DNA from 4 places in the Serratia sp. TSA_130.1 genome. Region 1 is predicted to be linked to each of the others. Evidence: predicted binding sites of a transcription regulator. Region 1 holds the regulator's gene; each other region holds the start of a gene.

Region 1 (3,455 bases):
CGTCCTGCGCCAGCTGGCGCACGCGCTCGGCGTTGGTGACGTTGATGCCCTGATACAGCCGGTTCCAGGTCCAGCTCAGCACGCGATCGGACAGACGCACGGTTTCGTAGGAGAAGTCGGCGGCGATCTCTTCCATCAACGCGATGGCGTTCTGCTGGGCCTTCTCGTGCGAGATCTTCTTGCTGCGCGCTTCGTCCTCGACCGCTTTTTCGATCGCTTTGGACGCCAACAGCTTGTTGAACAGATCCTGACGGGCCGGCAGGCTTGGGCCTACAGCGGCCAGGCGTTGACGCGAGAAGTGCATGCGCGCCACGCGCGCCAGTTTCTGCGCGATGGTTTTATCCGTGCCGTGTTCGGTGGCCATGCGGCGCAGCGAAACGGTGTTGGAGAAGCGCACGAAGCTGTCGCGGCCGAGCCACAGCACGGCGAAGAATTTTTGCACGCCGTTCAACAGACGCAGGTGCGGCGTGCCGTGGCCTTCGCGGCCCGGCGAGCGGCCGAACATGACCGAAACCGGCAGCATCTGAATGTCGAGATCCGGATTGCTGCGATGCAGATCCAGGTAGTCGTGGAACAGCTTTACCGACTCTTCTTTCGGGGTGTAGTAGCGGAACACGCGCGGGCCGTCGTGAATGAACACGTAGCTCGGCAGCACAGTGCCGTCGATCTCCAGCGCGTTGAGCGGATCGGGCAGATCCTGCGCCAGGCACTGGGTGCGCAGCGTCAGCAAATCCGCCTTGGAATTGTAAGGTAAAACATACAAAATCGGCCGTGAGGGATCCAACCCTAGCTCGGTAACCGGATCTGAAGGGATGACCTTACTTCTTACCAACAATTTAAGTGGTAAATTCAATATTTTATAATAAATTTTACGCCAACCTGACATAACAACGTGAAGCCTCTTGTTAGCAATGCGCCGCAAGCATACCAGAAACCGGGTAGCAGATCTGTGGTGTTCGAAAACCGAGAGCCGTCAGCGCGGACTGTTCTAGACTCTTTTTATTATGACCGACCTCTGAGAAAGGCACGAAAACATGGCAAACCAAGCAACCGGATTGACCCGCATCATCAAGGCCGCCGGCTATTCTTATAAAGGGCTTTCCGCCGCCTGGCAACACGAGGCGGCGTTCCGCCAGGAACTGGTGGTGACCCTCCTGGCTATCATACTGGCTGTCTGGCTGGACGTGGGTGCGATAGCGCGCATTTTATTGATCGGATCGGTGGCGCTGGTGATGATCGTCGAGATCCTGAACAGCGCGATCGAGGCGGTGGTGGATCGCATCGGCAGCGAACACCATGAGCTGTCCGGGCGGGCCAAGGACATGGGATCGGCGGCGGTGTCGCTGGCGATCGTACTCGCGCTGTTCGTTTGGGGCACGGTCTTGTGGCAGCATTTTGGCTGATGCAAAGCGCCTACTGACTGATTTTTATTTATTCTTCGGTTCCCAATCCGCGCTTACCTGTATATACTCACAGCAAGACTGTATAAACAAACAGGGGGCGGAATGAAAGCACTAACTACCAGACAGCAAGAGGTCTACGATCTGATTCGCGATCATATTTCGCAAACGGGCATGCCGCCGACGCGTGCCGAGATCGCGATGCGTCTGGGGTTCCGTTCGCCTAACGCCGCCGAAGAGCACCTGAAGGCGCTGGCACGCAAAGGCGTGATCGAAATCGTCTCCGGCGCGTCGCGCGGTATCCGCCTGCTGATGGAAGAAGAAGAAGGGCTGCCGCTGATCGGCCGCGTCGCCGCCGGCGAGCCGCTGCTGGCGCAGCAGCACATCGAAGGGCACTACCAGGTGGATCCATCCCTGTTCAAACCGAGCGCCGATTTCCTGTTGCGGGTGAACGGCATGTCGATGCGCGACATCGGCATTCTGGACGGCGATCTGCTGGCGGTGCACAAAACACAAGACGTGCGCAACGGCCAGGTCGTGGTCGCGCGCATCGAAGACGAAGTGACGGTCAAACGCTTGAAAAAGCACGGCAACGTGGTTGAACTGCTGCCGGAGAACAACGAATTCCAACCGATCGTGGTCGATCTGCGCCAGCAGAATTTCACGATCGAAGGGCTGGCGGTCGGCGTGATCCGCAACGGCGACTGGATTTAATCGCCGCGCCATTACCGCCGCTCCCTGTATCAATCGCCCCTGTTTTGGGGCGTTTTTGTTTCTGACTTCGCCCTTCGTCACTCTGTCACAGGAACATCCCATCATGCGCCTGATTTCCGCCTTCACCAGCGACACCGATAAAGCCCTGTGGCGCCTCGCCCTGCCGATGATTTTCTCCAATATCACCGTGCCGCTGCTCGGGCTGGTGGACACCGCGGTGATCGGCCACCTCGACAGCCCGATCTATTTGGGAGGCGTGGCGATCGGCGCGGTGGCGACCAGCTTCCTGTTCATGCTGCTGCTGTTCCTGCGCATGAGCACCACCGGCCTCGCGGCGCAGGCGCTGGGAGCGAAGAACCCGCAGGCGCTGGCGCGCGCCTTTATGCAACCGCTGCTGCTGGCGTTGTTGGCCGGGGGGGCGATCGTCCTGTTGCGCTACCCGCTGATCGAACTGGCGCTGCGGATCGTCGGCGGCGATGGCGCGGTGCTGGAGCAGGCGCGGCGTTTTCTTGAGATCCGCTGGTTGAGCGCGCCAGCGGCGCTGGCCAACCTGGTGCTGCTGGGCTGGCTGCTCGGCGTGCAGTACGTGCGTGCGCCGGTGATCCTGCTGATCGTCGGCAACCTGCTGAACATCGTGCTGGATATTTGGCTGGTGATGGGCCTGGGTTGGAACGTGCGAGGGGCGGCGGCGGCCACCGCCATCGCCGAATATGCCACGCTATTGCTCGGCCTGTGGCTGGCGTGGCGGGTGATGCGTCTGCGTGGTATTACCCTGGCGATGTTGCGTCAGGCCTGGCGTGGCGATCTGCGTCGCCTGCTGGCGCTCAATCGCGACATCATGTTGCGTTCATTGCTGCTGCAGCTGTGCTTTGCGTCGCTGACCATTTTCGGCGCTCGCCTGGGGAGCGATGTGGTGGCGGTTAACGCGGTGTTGATGAACCTGCTGACGTTTACCGCCTATGCGCTCGACGGCTTCGCTTATGCGGTGGAGGCCCATTCCGGCCACGCCTACGGCGCCCGGGACGGCAGCCAACTGCGTAAGGTGTGGCACGCGGCCTGCAGGCAGGCGGGGCTGGTCGCGTTGGCCTTCGGCCTGGCGTATGCCGTTACCGGCCAGCAGATCGTGGCGGCGTTGACCTCCCTACCGGAGCTGCGCGCGTTGGCCGCCCACTATTTACCGTGGCAGGTCATTTTGCCGCTGGTCGGGGTGTGGTGCTATTTGCTGGATGGCATGTTTATCGGCGCCACGCGCGGCGCTGAGATGCGTAACAGCATGGCGGTGGCCGCGGCAGGGTACGGTCTGACGCTGTTCAGTGTGCCGCTGCTTGGCAATCACGGGCT
Region 2 (3,455 bases), on a different contig from region 1:
CGCCGTGCGCCACGGTGCGCCCGCTATCGAGCAGACAAAAACGATCCGCCACCCGGCGCACGAACGGCAGCTGATGCTCTACCAGCAAAATGGTCATGCCCAACTCATAGTTGAGCCTGCGGATCACGTTGCCGATGTCGGCGGCGATCGAGGGCGGTACGCCCGTTGTCGGTTCGTCGAGGATCAGCAGCGCCGGCTCCTGCGCCAGCGCACGACCAATCGCCAACTGGCGCTGAGCGCCTTCGCACAGATCGCCGGCGCGGCGGGTGCGCATCTGGCGCAAATTGGGAAACAGGCTGTAGATCAGCGGCGGAATGCGGTAAGGGGCGCCGCGCACGGCCATCTGCGCCACTTGCAGATTCTCTTCCACGCTCAGCTGCGAGAAGAGTTGCCGCCCTTGCGGGACGTGGCTGATGCCGAGTGCGGCGCGGCGCTCCATCGGTTGCAGCAGCAGGTTTTGCGGCGGCTGATCCGCCGGCTGCCAGGTCATGCTGCCGCTCACCACCGGCAAATGCCCCATGATGCAGTTGACCAGCGTGGTCTTGCCCACGCCGTTGCGCCCGAGCAGCACGGTGCACTGGCCGCGCGGCAGCTCCAGGTTGATGTCCCACAGGGTATGATTTTGCCCGTAAAATTGATTGACCGATCTCAGACTCAGCATGTGGCATTCTCCTCATAGACATAGGCGCCCGTTCCACTCGTTGGTGGGGTGCTGCAAAGGCCGCATTGGCGGTTGATTTCCCGAGTGTGGCAATGTCCGGAACAAAATGCCGTCCCTCCGATTCACCTGAGCAATGTCTGCGGTGGACGGAAAGACAGTCAATATGTCGTGAAAAACGACGTTTATGACGACTTGGTGTCGTTCTCGCGCTTTTACGAGGCATAGCCAGGCGGCGGTTGCACGCCGCATTCGGCAGCGCATTATGCTGTCGCGCCTCGTTCGCACGCGGGAAGATAAAGCAACTCCCAGGCCAGTTTTGCCACTGGCCGAAAAGAGGGAGTGTTATCGCTTTGTTAACCGCCTGTCAGGCCCGACGCGCTCTGCCGCGGCGGCCTGAAAATACGCCGGGAAGTTAACCCGGACGTTTTTTGCACTCTTGTGGTGCTCTCCGGCGTGGGCGTGGTGCAAGGTGTTGCGCCGCCGTCAAGCGCGATCGGCGTGAAAGGGGGCAATGCGATTTTGGCAATGGGGATTTTTAGTATTAATCGGCATAAACAAAGCGATATTTTTATGAAAAAATAACTAAAAAAGCCATTTTGGCGAGTGTAAAGGGCGAAAAGCTTTCTTTCTGTAACTCCCGCCACGGGCGGGGCGGTGAGAGTTATCCACTATTCCTGTGGATAACCTTGTGCATTAGATTTAGAAAAACGCTGTAAAGCGAGAGCCGACGCGGGTTCTGTTCGCTTTGTCCGCAATCTCGTCTTTTTATTAAAACTATTAATTATCAATAAATTAACTAAAATCAAGACGCCAGGGCATTGATCGGGTTTCTATGTGTGATTTTTCGCCGCGGTGCTATCAATAAGTTAATTTTCGGCAAGTTCTGGGGATAAATCTGTTATTGACAATAAAAATGTCACCCCGCTGTAACCTCACGGTGCAACGGCGTTGCCGCGCTGCCGCGCGCAGCGACGAATCCGCTTGAAGCTGGTTTTATATCCAGTATCATGGGCACTGGCGCAAATCGCCGACACTTTCCATAATTAGGGGCCACGTCCGGCGCAGAGCCGGCTGGCCGCCTGAGCGCGCGCATCTCCACAGGGTAGCCGAGCAATGAGTAAACTTTTCAAACTGCATTCTGATTTCAAACCGGCCGGCGATCAGCCGGAAGCCATCCGCAAACTGGAAGAGGGGTTGGAAGACGGCCTGGCGCACCAGACGCTGCTGGGGGTAACCGGCTCGGGCAAAACGTTCACCATCGCCAACGTGATAGCCGATCTGAATCGGCCGACCATGGTGCTGGCGCCGAACAAGACGTTGGCGGCGCAGCTGTACGGCGAGATGAAAGAGTTTTTCCCGGAGAATGCGGTGGAGTACTTCGTCTCTTACTACGACTACTACCAGCCGGAAGCCTACGTGCCCAGCTCCGACACCTTCATTGAAAAAGACGCTTCGGTGAATGAGCACATCGAGCAGATGCGCCTTTCCGCCACCAAGGCGCTGCTGGAGCGGCGCGACGTGGTGGTGGTGGCGTCGGTGTCGGCGATCTACGGCCTGGGCGATCCGGATCTTTACCTGAAGATGATGCTGCATCTGACCAAGGGCATGATCATCGATCAGCGCTCCATTTTGCGCCGGCTGGCGGAGCTGCAGTATTCCCGCAACGATCAGGCTTTCCAGCGCGCCACCTTCCGCGTGCGCGGTGAGGTGATCGACATCTTCCCGGCGGAATCGGACGAGCTGGCGCTGCGCGTCGAGCTGTTCGACGACGAAGTGGAGCGGCTGTCGCTGTTCGATCCGCTGACCGGGCAGATTGAGCAGGTGGTGCCGCGTTTTACCATCTACCCGAAGTCGCACTACGTGACGCCGCGCGAGCGGATCATTCAGGCGATGGAAGAGATCAAGGTCGATCTGGCGGACCGCCGCAAGGTGCTGTTGGCCAACAACAAGCTGCTGGAAGAGCAGCGCCTGACGCAGCGCACCCAGTTCGATCTGGAGATGATGAACGAGCTGGGTTACTGCTCGGGCATCGAAAACTACTCGCGCTACCTTTCCGGGCGCGCCGAGGGCGAGCCGCCGCCGACGCTGTTCGATTACCTGCCGGCGGACGGCCTGCTGGTGGTCGACGAATCCCACGTCACCATTCCGCAAATCGGCGCGATGTTCAAGGGCGACCGCGCGCGCAAGGAAACGCTGGTGGAGTACGGTTTCCGCCTGCCGTCGGCGCTGGACAACCGCCCGCTGCGCTTCGAGGAGTTCGAGGCGCTGGCGCCGCAGACCATCTATGTCTCCGCCACGCCGGGCAAATATGAGCTGGAGAAATCCGGCGGCGATCTGATCGACCAGGTGGTGCGCCCGACCGGGCTGCTGGATCCGATCGTGGAAGTGCGGCCGGTCGCCACTCAGGTGGACGATCTGCTCTCCGAGATCCGCAAGCGTGCGGCGATCAACGAGCGCGTGCTGGTGACCACCCTGACCAAACGCATGGCGGAAGACTTGACCGAATACCTGGAAGAGCATGGTGAGCGCGTGCGCTACCTGCACTCGGATATCGACACCGTGGAACGCGTCGAAATCATTCGTGACCTGCGTCTGGGCGAGTTTGACGTGCTGGTGGGCATCAACCTGCTGCGTGAGGGGCTCGACATGCCTGAGGTGTCGCTGGTGGCGATTCTGGACGCCGACAAGGAAGGCTTCCTGCGTTCCGAACGTTCGCTGATCCAGACCATCGGCCGCGCGGCGCGTAATCTGAACGGCAAGGCGATCCTGTATGGCGATCGCATCACCGATTCGA
Region 3 (3,455 bases), on a different contig from region 1:
CAGCATTTTCACCGACGGATGGCGATTGACGAACTCGCCGATCGGCCGTGCGGCGAACATCATCACGCCGACGGCAATCACCACCGCCGCCATCATGATGAACAGGTGATCGGAAAGGCCTACGGCGGTAATCACCGAATCCAGACTGAAGATGATATCCAACAGCATGATCTGTACGATCGCGCCGAAGAAGCTGTGCACCTTGGTGTGGTGCTCTTCTTCCGTGCCTTCGATGGTTTCGTGGATCTCTTTGCTGGCTTTCCAGATCAGGAACAATCCACCGAGCAGCAGGATCAGATCGCGGGCGGAAATGGCGTGATCCAGCACGGTGAACAGCGGGTGCGTCAAGCGGATCACCCAGGCGATGGAGGCCAGCAGCGCCAGACGCATAATCATGGCGGCGGCCAGCCCGAGCCGGCGAGCTTTGTTCTGTTGCGCTTTGGGCAGCTTGGCCACCACCAGCGACAGAAAAATGATGTTATCAATACCCAGTACGATCTCAAGAATGGTTAGCGTACCTAACGCTAACCAGGCATTGGGATCCATAATCCATTCGAACATTGCCCGACACACCTTAATACTTAATAAATGCAAAGCGTGAATTATACGCGTTTATCGTGGCGCTGACAGGGTTAGCTAAACCAGAGTTAAACGAAATCGCTTAGATTGAGAAATGTCTTGCCAGCAGCGCGCCGGTAAAACCCTTTTTCAGATAGAAACCGCGCGGCAGCGTCATGATAGGTTGCCCCTGTTCGCCGATGGCTTCGGTGAGCGCCTTGTTGTTGGCCGCTTTGGGGCGCAGTTGCAGCACTTCGCCGTGGCGTGCGGTGATGCGTTCTACGTGACCGAGCACAATCAGATCCATCAGCTCTTCCCAATCGCGGCGCAGCATCTCTTCTTCTGCAGCGCTCGGGCTCCACAGCAGCGGCGAACCGACGCGGCGCTGCGCCAGCGGGATTTGCCGTTCGCCCTCTACCGGTATCCACAACACGCGCGCCAGCTTGTGGCGAACGTGGCTGCTGGCCCAGGTGACGCCGCTGTTGCCGGTGAGCGGGGCCACGCAGACGAAAGTGGTCTCCAGCGGTTTGCCGGCGGCGTCGACAGGAATGGTTTTCAGCTCAATGCCCAGCTCAGGAAAATCCTGTTCCGGTTTGCTGCCGGCCATGGCACCGAGGTACAGCTCCAGCAGCATGCCCACCCAGCCTTTATCGCGTTTCAGATCCTTGGGGATCGGCAACTGCGCGCGGGCGGCCAGTTCGCCAAAACTGAAGCCGGCCAGCGCCTGAGCGCGCTCGAACAGCTGCCGTTCATTTTCCGGCGGGGGTGGCAGAGGGGATAAAAACGCCATAAATCAAGCCTGTCGAATTTGGTTGAAAAACGTACTGCAAAGATACACGGGAAACGGTAACCCCAGTCGCCTGGGGAAAAGAATAATAGTAGCATGATTTTACATGACTTTTTTTCTTTCCTTGCGCGGGCGACAATGCTCCCGCGAGGCTTGTTCACCTGAAGCCACCGACAATAAACAGGATCTTACACCTATTTATCCACAGATTTATGGGATAACCCAAATTTTTACCGATTACTGGTTCAATTTACAGCCTTGACTCGGGCGGTTTTTTACGAATTTGTCCGTTTTGTGCGTAACTTGCCCGGATAATCTGTGGATAAAAACGGCGTTGGTGGATCTTTCGCCAGGGTAAGATCCTTACCGTGCATAGATCACATTTTTGCCCTGTACATAACTGTGGGATATTGGTTAATTATATGTTTTTAGGAGTAATATTGTTTTTTCGGTGTGAGGAGGGATTTTCGGGGACGAGAGTTTTACCGGCTTATCCCTCGAGTTCTACACACACCTATCCACAGAAAAAGTGAATAAAACCGGTCTGAAATGCCGATGCATGTTTATAACTTTGCCTATATCTGTGAGTTATCCCAATGTTATCCGGCCCGCAGCGCCGTAAAGCAGTGGTTTACCGCCTGTAGCTTGTGTGAAACAATCAGGACATCTATGCGAATTTAAGCTTATCGAGGTAGTCCGGTGATCGATGATGATGGCTACCGCCCGAATGTTGGTATCGTAATCTGTAATCGTCAGGGGCAGGTCTTATGGGCCCGCCGTTACGGTCAGCACTCCTGGCAGTTTCCCCAAGGTGGGATTAACCCTGGCGAAACTGCGGAGCAGGCGATGTACCGTGAGCTGTTCGAAGAAGTGGGGCTGAGTAAAAAGGATGTGCGCATCCTGGCTTCGACCCGCAACTGGTTGCGCTATAAATTGCCGAAACGTTTGGTGCGTTGGGACACAAAGCCGGTTTGTATCGGCCAAAAGCAAAAATGGTTTTTGTTGCAGCTACTGTGCAATGACGCTGATATCAACATGCAGCGCAGCAGCACACCGGAGTTCGACGGTTGGCGCTGGGTGAGCTTCTGGTATCCGGTGCGCCAGGTGGTGTCGTTTAAACGCGACGTCTACCGCCGGGTGATGAAAGAATTCGCCGTGACCGTGATGCCGATGCAAGAGCAGGCGGCGCCGCGGCAGGCCCCCGCTTATCGCCGAAAGAGAGGTTAAGTTAAGCCGACTATGCTCACGCGCTTGCGAGAAATTGTAGAGAAGGTGGCCGCGGCGGCCAGTCTGACGGATGCGCTGGATCTGCTGGTCAATGAAACCTGTCTGGCGATGGACACCGAAGTGTGCTCCATTTACCTGGCGGACAACGATCGCCGCTGTTACTACTTGATGGCCACGCGCGGGCTGAAAAAGCCGCGCGGGCGCACTATCGCATTGGCGTTTGACGAAGGTGTCGTCGGGTTGGTCGGCCGCCGGGCCGAACCCATCAACCTGGCCGATGCCCAAAGCCATCCCAGCTTCAAGTACGTTCCGCAGGTCAAAGAGGATCGTTTCCGATCCTTCCTCGGGGTACCGATCATTCACCGGCGCCAGCTGTTGGGGGTGTTGGTGGTGCAGCAGCGCGAGCTGCGCCAGTTCGACGAAAGCGAAGAGTCGTTCATGGTCACCCTGGCCACGCAGATGGCCGGGATCCTTTCACAGTCGCAGCTTAATGCCATTTTCGGCCAGTATCGCCAAACGCGCGTGCGCGCGCTGGCGGCCTCGCCCGGCGTAGCGGTGGCGGAAGGGTGGCAGGACAGCAGCCAGCCTTCGCTCGATCAGGTTTACCGCGCGTCGACGCTGGACACCGCCAGCGAGCGCGAGCGCCTGACGTTGGCGTTGGAAGAGGCCGGCGCGGAATTTCGCCGCTTCAGCAAGCGTTTTGCCGCCAGCTCGCAAAAAGAGAGCGCGGCGATCTTCGATCTTTATTCTCACCTGCTAAACGACGCCCGCCTCAAGCGCGAATTGTTCGCCGAAATTGACAACGGCTCGGTGGCGGAATGGGCGGTGAAGCAGGTGATAGAAGCCTTTGCCGAACAGTTCGCCAAACTGCAGGACACCTATA
Region 4 (3,455 bases), on a different contig from region 1:
GTGCGGGTTCAACCTGAAGGGGACGAGCGGTTGGCCGGCGTTATTATCGAAGAAATCGGCAATGCCAACGCTATCTTCGGCAAGCACTTCACGGATAACGAGATGCCTGCGGTCACCGCGGCTACGTGCATTCCCGACGATAATTATAAATTCGAAGACGGGAAGTCTTACGGGGTATCGGTGACGCTGTTGTCGCCGGATAAACGAAGTCAAGGTCTTGAGCCTGCCGCCCGGCTGTTCGGCGCTGGGTTTAGTGTTCGCAATGAAAATGGCACCATCCAAGTGGTTCCTGCTCGCTAACGGATGTTGAAACCTGGGCGGGCATAAGGCGGGTTTGTCGAACCGCCTTATGCCGTAGCCGGTTATTTATTTCGCCTTGCGGAAGCTTTTCGCCTCGGCCGGGGAGTTAACCATCACGCCGTCGGCGCCCAGCGCCAGCGCCTGCTGATATTCCTGCGGCGAGTTGACCCCGAACAGGATGATGTGCGCCGGGCCCTGCGAGCGGAAACAGTCCATCGACTCTTTATCCCAGGTCAGAAATGCCTTCGAACGCCCTTCGCCGAGAGTATATTTCTCTACCACCTCCACCTCGCGCTTCAGCTCCAGCCCGTACCAGCGCGGCTGCTGGTTGTCCGGTTTGACGTCGCACTGGTGCGCCATGGTGACGTTGGCCAGCAGCGTGCGGGTCTCGTCGCGGCTTTCAAAGAGCGGGATGGCCGGCGGCAGCGCCTGCAGGTATTTGGCGTCGGTAGAGTAGACGCGGGTGCGGTTCAGGCTGTTGGTGCTTTGCAACGTCGCCAGCAGCGCCTGGCCAAACTGCGCCGGATCGGCGTCCGGGGATTTGATGTCCAGATAAAAGGTGACGTGCGGAAACGCCTTCAGCACGTCGTCGAGGCGCGGAATGCCGATGCCCCGGCCGCGGAACGGGTGGGCGTCACCCTTGGCGAAGGCCCAGCCGGCGTCGGTCTCGGCCAGCTGCGCGGCGGTATAGGCAGAGACCGGGCCCTGCCGGTTGGTCAACGCTTTCAGATCCGAGGGGCGATACAGCACGATGACGCCGTCTTTGGATTCTTGCAGGGTGATCCAAATGGCGTCGGCGCCGTTTTTCAATGCCGTTTCGATAGCGATGCGGGTGTTTTCCGGCGCATCGGCGGTGCCGCCGCGGTGGGCGACGATCGCCGGCGCATGACCGGCGGCGGCGCTGGCCGCCAGCGCGTTCAGCGACAGTGCGGAAGCCAGCAGCAAATGAGAAAATCTGATCATGTAGGATACCTTGTCGTTATCGTTGTGGAGAGCCGCACGGGATGGCGGAAATCATACTATTGAAAAATTAAGCTTTTTTAACAACGCGGAAATATCTGGCGGAAACGCCGCTTTCCTCGAGCTCCGCGGCCTTGAGCTTTCGGTATCTGACTGTATACTTATACAGTGTTACTGGAGGGTGCGATGCGTAAAATCATTCATGTCGATATGGACTGCTTCTTCGCGGCGGTGGAAATGCGCGACGATCCCAGCCTGCGTGATATTCCGCTGGCGATTGGCGGCAGCGCCGATCGGCGCGGGGTGATCAGCACCGCCAACTACCCGGCGCGGCGCTACGGCGTACACAGCGCCATGTCCACGGCGATGGCGCTCAAGCTGTGTCCGCATCTCACCCTGCTGCCGGGGCGCATGGCGGCCTATAAAGAGGCTTCGCTGCACATCCGCGAAATCTTCGCTCGCTATACCCCGCTGATCGAGCCGCTGTCGCTCGATGAAGCCTATCTCGACGTGACCGACAGCCCGCAATGCAACGGCTCGGCGACGCTGATCGCCCAGGAAATCCGTCAGGCGATCGCCGACGAACTGAACCTCACCGCGTCGGCCGGCGTCGCGCCGATCAAGTTTCTCGCCAAAATCGCCTCCGAGATGAACAAGCCGAACGGGCAATACGTGATCACGCCGGCGCAGGTGCCGGCGTTTTTGCAGCAGCTGCCGCTCAGCAAGATCCCCGGCGTCGGCAAGGTGACCGCCAAACGGCTGGAGGAAGTGGGGCTCATCACCTGCGCCGACGTGCAGCAATACGATTTGGCGCAGTTGCTCAAGCGGTTCGGCAAGTTTGGCCGGGTGTTGTGGGAGCGGTGTCAGGGCATCGATCGGCGCGAAATCTTAGCGGAGCGGCTGCGCAAATCGGTGGGGGTGGAGCGCACGCTGGCGGAAGACATTCACGACTGGGAAGACTGCGAAACGCTGATTATCGACAAACTCTATCCCGAGCTGGAGATGCGGCTGCGCAAGGTAAAGCCGGATCTGCACATCGCCCGGCAGGGCGTGAAGCTGAAGTTTCAGGATTTTCAGCAAACCACCCAGGAGCACGTCTTCCCGGTGTTGAACCGGCAGGATTTGCTGGAGGTGGCGCGGCAGGCGTGGCGCGAGCGGCGCGAAGGGCGCGGCGTGCGGCTGGTGGGGTTGCATGTGACGCTGCTCGATCCGCAGCTGGAGCGGCAGCTGGCGCTGCCTTGGGAATAAAAAAGCCGGCGAGTCGCCGGCTTTTTGCGTTAAGCGTGCAGATTACGCGCGCTCAGGGATTGCTTTCAGCAGCGAGGTCAGCAGCTTCCAGTACAGACCGACGCTTTCGATATGCACTTGCTCATCCGGCGAGTGCGGGCCGGTGATGGTTGGCCCGATCGATACCATATCCATGTTTGGATACGGCTTTTTGAACAGACCGCATTCCAGACCGGCGTGGATCACCATGATGTTCGGCGTCTTGTTGAACAGCTCCTGATACAGCTCGCGCACCAAGTGCATCACCGGCGAGTCGGCGTCCGGCTGCCAGCCCGGGTAGCCCCCCTTCGGCGCCACGTTGGCGCCGGCCAGCTGGCCCAGCGCGGTCAGCATCTCGACAACGTAATCTTTGCCGCTGTCGATCAGGGAGCGGATCAGGCAGATGATTTCCGCTTCGTTTTCGCTGGTGGTGACTACGCCGACGTTCAGCGAGGTTTCCACCACGCCTTTCACCGCGTCGCTCATGCGGATCACGCCGTTCGGCGTGCCGTTCAGTAGCGCCAGGAAGCGTTGCTGGCTGTCGGCGCTCAGCGCCTGCGAAGCGCTGGTGGTCGGCTCCAGCAGCACGGTGATGTTCTTCTCTTTGGCGGAGAGTTCGTTCTGCAGCACGGCCAGGAACTCTTGGCTCAGCGCTTTCAGCGCGTCGGCTTTTTCTGCCGGCACCGCTACCACCGCGGAGGCTTCACGCGGGATGGCGTTGCGCAGGGTGCCGCCGTTCAGGTCCAGCACGCGCAGGTTCAGCGCCTCCGCATGGGCGAACAGGAAGCGCGCCAGCAGTTTGTTGGCGTTGCCCAGCCCGACGTGGATCTCGGCGCCGGAATGGCCGCCTTTCAGGCCCTTGAGGGTCAGCTTCAGGGTTTGGTAACCGGCCGGCACCGCTTCGCGCTGCAGCGGCAGGGTGGTGATGA

What was found. The regulator LexA, encoded in region 1, represses DNA repair genes until DNA is damaged. The targets are predictions, from matches to a motif close to TNCTGTATGTACATACAGNA.
Region 2: uvrB (excinuclease ABC subunit UvrB) is a predicted target of LexA. The motif match lies at 1,647-1,666, and genes of this name have one in related genera.
Region 3: mutH (DNA mismatch repair endonuclease MutH) is a predicted target of LexA. The motif match lies at 1,584-1,603, and genes of this name have one in related genera.
Region 4: dinB (DNA polymerase IV) is a predicted target of LexA. The motif match lies at 1,412-1,431, and genes of this name have one in related genera.

What each region holds. Positions count from the first base shown of each region.
Region 1 is NZ_JBQZFS010000010.1:35,908-39,362, reverse strand. It holds gene plsB (glycerol-3-phosphate 1-O-acyltransferase PlsB) at 1-886, opposite strand, end outside; gene ACUTQY_RS23645 (diacylglycerol kinase) at 1,035-1,403, shown strand; gene lexA (transcriptional repressor LexA) at 1,506-2,114, shown strand; gene dinF (MATE family efflux transporter DinF) at 2,218-3,455, shown strand, end outside.
Region 2 is NZ_JBQZFS010000002.1:776,355-779,809, reverse strand. It holds gene ACUTQY_RS10455 (ATP-binding cassette domain-containing protein) at 1-661, opposite strand, end outside; gene ACUTQY_RS10450 (hypothetical protein) at 1,115-1,243, shown strand; gene uvrB (excinuclease ABC subunit UvrB) at 1,775-3,455, shown strand, end outside.
Region 3 is NZ_JBQZFS010000001.1:1,326,104-1,329,558, forward strand. It holds gene ACUTQY_RS06220 (TerC family protein) at 1-561, opposite strand, end outside; gene mutH (DNA mismatch repair endonuclease MutH) at 662-1,348, opposite strand; gene rppH (RNA pyrophosphohydrolase) at 2,045-2,572, shown strand; gene ptsP (phosphoenolpyruvate--protein phosphotransferase) at 2,585-3,455, shown strand, end outside.
Region 4 is NZ_JBQZFS010000002.1:1,216,862-1,220,316, reverse strand. It holds gene ACUTQY_RS12775 (putative T6SS immunity periplasmic lipoprotein) at 1-300, shown strand, start outside; gene ACUTQY_RS12770 (glycerophosphodiester phosphodiesterase family protein) at 367-1,263, opposite strand; gene dinB (DNA polymerase IV) at 1,447-2,508, shown strand; gene pepD (beta-Ala-His dipeptidase) at 2,551-3,455, opposite strand, start outside.